Mesorhizobium onobrychidis: one gene and its partner. The main gene of each other region encodes a partner of the protein of the gene in region 2 in a complex. Links are inferred from orthologs where the notes say so. Each region holds a gene or a part of one and is shown on either strand. Other genes may lie near its edges.

Region 1 (3,192 bases), 250 kb from region 2 along the record:
ACCAGGATCGACTGGCGTGTTCCGGCGAGTGTGGCGAGGTGACTGATATAGGCGGCGTCGCCGGCGGTGCGCAGCCGTGCCGCACGCTGCTTGACCACCTCGCGGCGAAGCTGCGGCATGCGCGCGGCGGGGGTGCCTTCGCGCGGCGAGAACGGGAAGACGTGGAGATGCGTCAGCCCGCATTCCTCGACGATCTCCAGCGATTTTTCGAACATGGCGTCCGTCTCGGTTGGGAAGCCGGCGATGATGTCGGCGCCGAAGACGATGCCGGGACGCAATTTGCGCAAATCCTCACAAAAGCGGATCGATTGATCGCGGTTGTGCCGGCGCTTCATCCGCTTCAGGATCATGTCGTCACCCGCCTGCAGCGACAGATGCAGATGCGGCATCAGCCTGGGCTCGGTGGCAATGGCGTCGAGCAGATCGTCGTCGGCCTCGATCGAATCGATCGAGGAGAGGCGGAGGCGTTTTACACCAGGCACCTGCTTCAGGATTGTCTTGACCAATTTGCCGAGTTTCGGGCTGCCAGGCAGGTCGGCGCCGAAACTGGTCATGTCGACGCCGGTCAGCACGATCTCGGCATAACCATTGCCGCTCAGGCGCTCGACCTGCTCGACCACGGCCCCCATCGGCACCGAGCGCGAATTGCCGCGGCCATAGGGGATGATGCAGAAGGTGCAGCGATGATCGCAGCCGTTCTGCACCTGGACAAAAGCCCGCGCCCGGCCCTCGATGGCGTCGACCATGTGGCCGGCCGTCTCGCGTACCGAAAAGATATCGTTGACGCGAGCCTTCTCGGTATCGTTGACGCCGAAATCCGGCAGCGCGCGATAGGAATGCGCCTTCAGCTTCTCTTCATTGCCGAGGACGAGATCGACCTCGTCCATGGCGACGAAACTCTGCGGCTCGGTCTGCGCGGCGCAGCCGGTGACGATGATGCGGGCGGCCGGGTTCTCCCGGCGGGCCTTGCGGATCGACTGTTTTGCCTGGCGCACCGCCTCGCCGGTGACGGCGCAGGTGTTGAAGATGATGGCGCCGCCTTCCAGCGCGCCAAGGCCGGCGCTTTCCGCCTCTCGCCGCATGACCTCGGATTCGTAGGTGTTCAGCCGGCAGCCGAAGGTGACGACGTCAACACCTTTGGGAAGAGTGGGGCCCCTGGAAAGAGCGGGACCCTTCTTGGCAAGAGGAGCCATCAGGCGGCGCTTTCGGTGTCGCGGGCCCACACCCCGGTCGACGGATCGAAGCTGCCGGAAAATTCCCATTCGGCGGCGCCGGTGAGGATGACGTGGTCGTCGCCGCGCCATTCGACATGCAAGGAGCCGCCGCCGGGCGTCATCAGAGAGACGCTGCGTCCGGTCCGCTTGGTGCGCGCGGCAGCGACGACGGCGGCACAAGCCGCCGTACCGCAGGCCTTGGTCAGGCCGGCGCCGCGCTCCCAGGTGCGGATGACCATCGTCTCGGGTGAGGTCACCCGTGCGATGGTGATGTTGGCGCGTTCGGGGAAGATCGGGTGGTTTTCGAGCAGCGGGCCGAACCGGTCGAGCTCATAGGACCAGACGTCGCGGTCGACCCAGAAGATAGCGTGCGGATTGCCCATCGACACGACCGAGGGCGAGTGCAGTACAGGCGCGTCGATCGGGCCGATCTGTAGCTCGATCATGCGGGTATCACGGAATTCCTCGGCCAGCGGAATATCCTGCCAGCCAAAACGCGGCTTGCCCATGTCGACCGAGATCAGCCCGTCGGCATGTTCTTCGGCGTTGAGGATGCCGGCGACTGTCTCGAAGGCGAATGTCTTCTGGCCGGTCTCGGCGGCAAGTGCCTGCACCACGCAACGCATGCCGTTGCCGCAGGCCTGCGCGCCGGTTCCGTCGGAATTCAAAATGTCGATAAAAAAGGTGGTGCCCGGCGTCCTGGCGTCGTGGATCGCCATGATCTGGTCGAATTTCGTCGCCGCATCGGCATTGAGCGCAAGGGCGGCAGCCGGCGTCACCCGATCGGCGCGAACGCGCATGTCGGCAACGATGATTTCGTTGCCGATGCCGTTCATCTTGGCGAAGGGGGCAGTACTTGCCATGGATCGAAAGGTCTCATGCCGGTTTGGCGCCTATATGGCGGATACCGGCCGAAATTACCAGTGTGCGCACGTGTCAGAGCGACGTGCGTCCACTTGGACGCACAAAGTACGCTCTGACACTTTGAACCCGCGCAACGTGCTTTCCGAAAATCGATTCCGATTTTCGGGCCGATGTGTCTACGCCACCGCGAAGACGCCAAGCATGACCAGCAGGAAGATGATCAGCACGATGCCGATAAGGATACGGGCGCCGGTGGCGGCGGCTCCGGCCAATGCCGGCATGCCGAGCAGGCTGGCCGCGGCCGCGATGATCAGAAGAATGACAATCCATTTGATCATGGGGGATCCCTCGCAGCCGACGGTTGTGGATGCCAACCAACGCGTTTGCGACGTCCCGGGTTCCCCTGCGCCGCGAAGCCGGTTGCCTGCCTAGGCATCGGACCCAAAAGTGGGTACCGGTTTTGGGAAAATCCGATGCTCAAACAAGAAGATAGAGCGGCGGTTCGCTTCGACTTGAAAGTCCGCCGCTCTAGACCGCCGGCACGTCCCAGACCTCGCCGGGACGCAAGGCGCGAAAGCGTTCTTGCGGGATACCTTGATCGTCGAGGGCTTCGCCAAGCTTTCTGGCCGGCTCGTCGATCGGCTCGTTGGTGAGCCGGAACGTGCCCCAATGGCAGCCGGCGGCATAGGCGGCGTTGCACAAAAGCATGCCTTGCACCGCCTCCTCCGGATTCTGGTGGTGTGGCGCCATGAACCAGCGCGGCTCGTAGGCGCCGATCGGCAGGATGGCGAGGCGGAAGCCGGCGTGCCTTTCGGCCATCAGCCGGTAGTTGATGCCGTCGTGGAAACCGGTGTCGCCGGGGAAATAGACCTTTCCGCCTGGCGTCTCGACCACAAATCCCGCCCACAGCGCCATGCGCCGGTCGCGGGTGCCGCGCGCCGACCAGTGGTGCACCGGCTCGACATGGACGGCGACGTCCTTGCCGATATCGACCCGCTCGCCCCAGTCATGCACGGAAAGCCGCATTCCGGAAACGCCATCGTCGATGATGGCGTCGTTGCCGAGCGGCGTCAGCACCAGCGGGTCGTGCCTTGTCTTCAGCCGCTTCAGCGTG
Region 2 (3,023 bases):
GGCATCGTGGGCTTTCTGTCTGCCGGATTTTACGGCGTCCGCCAAGTCCCCAAGCATGTCGCCCAAAAGTACGCAGCGGTTTTGGGACAACGACATGCCTAAAAAAGCCCGCGCGCTATCCATTCACATAGCGCCGGTGAAAACGGTGTCCGAGGCTGGTCAGGATTTCATAGCCGATGGTGCCGGCATGGCCGGCCGCCTGGTCCACCGTCTGCGACGGTCCGATCAGTTCGACGAGGTCGCCCGCCTTCAGCCTGTCGGGCGGCAGGGCAGAAATGTCGAGAACGATCGAATCCATCGATACACGGCCAAGGAATGGCAAGCGCACATTTTCGAACCAGGCGGCTGAGGCCGCGCGTCGATGCCAGCCATCGGCATAGCCTAGCGAGATCGTTGCGGCGACCACCGAATCGGTCACGTGAAAAATATGGCCATAGCCAACGCCGGCTCCCCTATCGAGGCTGCGCGTCTGGATGACCTTTGCCTGAAGCCGCACCACCGGCAGCATCGGATTTTCCACCGCTGGCGTCGGATTGATGCCGTAGAGCGCCGCACCGGGCCGGGCGAGGTCGTAATGAAAGGGCTGCCCAAGAAAGATGCCGGAGGAGTTGGCTAGCGAGGCCGGCGCCTTTGGCAGCATCCTGCGCAGCCGTTCGAATTCCAGCCGCTGCTGCTCGTTGGCCGGATGCTCGGGCTCGTCGGCGCGAGCGAGATGGCTCATCACGAAGGTGACGTCGATACTGTCGAAAGCCTGCGGATCGGCAGCGACGGCCTCCACCTCGGCTGCCGCCATGCCGAGCCGCGACATGCCGCTGTCGACCTGGATTGCAGCCTTGAGCTTGCGGCCGGCCCGCTGCGCCGCCGCGCGCCAGGCGGCGAGTTGGTCGGCGCTGTTGATGACCGCGCCCAGCTCCGCGTCGACGGCTTCGCTTTCAGCGCCCCGCTGAATTCCGTTCAGCACATAGATCGCCGGACGTGAGCCGAGCGCCTGGCGCAGCAAGACCCCTTCGGTCAGATGCGCGACGAAAAAAATAGCGCAGCCTTCGGCCGCCAGCGCCGCCGCCACTTGGCCCCCGCCGAGCCCGTAGCCGTCGGCTTTGACGACACCCGCGCAGCCGACGCCACCCAAGCGCGCCTTGAGCCGCCGGTAATTTTCGCGGATGGCGCCGAGATCGACGGTCAATATGGCGCCGGCCGCCGCTTCGCTGATCGGCGCAGCTTTGACGGCGACCCTTTCAGAAAGAGATTTTTTGGAGGCCTCGTTCATGCCAACCCCGTCTGCAGCGGATTGGCCATCAATAAAGCCACCGCGCTGACGCGGCAACCGTGGTCGGCGCGAGCGCGGCTTGCGCCAAGCTACGCAACCAGATGCCGGAACGCCGCAACCACATCCTCATAGACCTGACGCTTGAACGGCACGATCAGGTCGGGCAATTCCTGCATCGGCCGCCAAGCCCATTTATCGAACTCGGCGGTGTGGCCGCCCGGCGGCGGATTGATCTCGATCTCGCTCACGTCGCCGTGAAAGCGGAAAGCGAACCATTTTTGCGTCTGGCCGCGATATTTCCCCTTGAAGGCGATGCCGACCAGATGGGCCGGCAGGTCGTAATATATCCAGTTCGGCGCCTCATCCAGCAACGAGACGCTGCGCATGCCGGTTTCCTCATAGAGTTCCCTCTGCGCCGCCTGCAGCGGCTCTTCGCCCTTGTCGATGCCGCCCTGCGGCATCTGCCAGAGCTGCGTCGTGCCGGCGAATTCGCTGTCCGGCTCGGCAATGCGATGCCCGACCCAGACCAGCCCATCACCGTTGAGGATCATCAGTCCGACACAGCGACGATAAGGCAGCGTCTCGGGATCGACCGGTTTTTTCTTCGCCATGCTCAACCTTTTTCCGGATCCACCGCCACTGCCGAAATCGGCACGATCTCGATGCCGCGTTTCTTGGCCTCGCTCACCCAAAACGACACGGTGTCGACCGTCAGGTCGAAGGCCGAGCCGATGCCGACAGCAAAGCCTTTCGCCCGCGCGGTGGCTTCCAGTTCGTCCAGCTTCTTCAGTATGGCGCCGCGGTCCCGCACGGCGTCGATCGACGTGTCACCGGCGGCGAACGGCACGCCGTTTTTCAACGCCAGGTCGGGTGCCAGGCTGCGCGCCGACGAACCGTCGTCGATATAGGCCAGGCCGCGCCTGCCGACCTCGTCCATCAGCGGCCCCATCGCCGCCGCATCGGCCGAAAAACGCGCGCCCATATAGTTCATGACGCCGGTGTAGTTGGTCGTCCGCGACAGTGCCCAGCGCAAATTCTTCAAATTCTCATCCGCCGTCGCCGCGACCGTCAGCGTGTTGCGGCCGGGATTGACGTTCGGATAATCGAACGGTTCGAGCGGCACCTGCATGACGATCTCATGGCCTCTCTGCCGCGCCGCCTGCATCCATCGGCCGATGCTGTTGCCCTGCGGCGCAAAGCCCAGCGTCACTTCGGCCGGCAGCTTGGCGATGGCCGACTGCGTGCCGGTCTGCGACACGGCTAGCCCGCCGATGACAATCGCCACGCGCGCACCACGTGCACCGGACCACGGCCGCGCATAGACATCGAACGGCCGCCTGCCGTCAGCGGCACGAACCGGCAATGGGCCGGTTTCGCCGGCCTCGATCAGCGCCCTGTCGGGAATATGCGCGATCCTCAGGTTCTGGCCGATCGTCGAAGGGTCGCGAATGACAATGGCCGCCTTGGGCGGACCACCGTCAACTTCGGTCGGCATATGGATGATCTGCGGCCCGCCCATCTTGGATGCTGCTTCCGCCTTCGATGCCGGCTCCTTGGCCGGCGCTGCGGGGTCGACCACCGCTGTCGTCTTCGGTGTCGAAACGGCGACTTCTTCCGGCTTTCGAAACGGCCTTTCGCGCAGCGCAATCGCGCCGGAGACGCCGATTACGGCCAGCACCAGAAGCGTGGCCGCGACCACACCGGCGCTCATCCTGCGGGCCGCGCGCGGCGGCCGGACTGCCTGCCCTAGCGGGCG

The links.
Region 1: the proteins of IHQ72_RS05675 (region 2) and dapF are in contact, whole or in part, in a solved structure (PDB 5YGU), measured with the Escherichia coli proteins. The link is inferred for Mesorhizobium onobrychidis from one-to-one orthologs.

Annotation. Positions count from the first base shown.
Region 1 is NZ_CP062229.1:930,477-933,668, forward strand. What follows is about bases 136-3,007. They hold dapF (diaminopimelate epimerase), read right to left. Parts: upstream 2,078-3,007; coding sequence 1,193-2,077; downstream 136-1,192. Other genes in these bases: mtaB (tRNA (N(6)-L-threonylcarbamoyladenosine(37)-C(2))-methylthiotransferase MtaB), read right to left, coding at 136-1,193; IHQ72_RS04435 (DUF1328 family protein), read right to left, coding at 2,255-2,416; IHQ72_RS04440 (MBL fold metallo-hydrolase), read right to left, coding at 2,607-3,007. Outside these bases: more of mtaB, read right to left, coding at 1-135; more of IHQ72_RS04440, read right to left, coding at 3,008-3,192. UniProt on the Escherichia coli protein: Involved in the succinylase branch of the L-lysine biosynthesis and in the biosynthesis of the pentapeptide incorporated in the peptidoglycan moiety. Catalyzes the stereoinversion of LL-2,6-diaminopimelate (L,L-DAP) to meso-diaminopimelate (meso-DAP).
Region 2 is NZ_CP062229.1:1,183,101-1,186,123, reverse strand. Bases 118-2,820 are described here. They hold IHQ72_RS05675 (RNA pyrophosphohydrolase), read right to left. Parts: upstream 1,879-2,820; coding sequence 1,357-1,878; downstream 118-1,356. Other genes in these bases: IHQ72_RS05670 (divergent polysaccharide deacetylase family protein), read right to left, coding at 1,881-2,820; alr (alanine racemase), read right to left, coding at 118-1,267. In the rest of the region: more of alr, read right to left, coding at 116-117; more of IHQ72_RS05670, read right to left, coding at 2,821-3,023. UniProt on the Escherichia coli protein: Master regulator of 5'-end-dependent mRNA decay.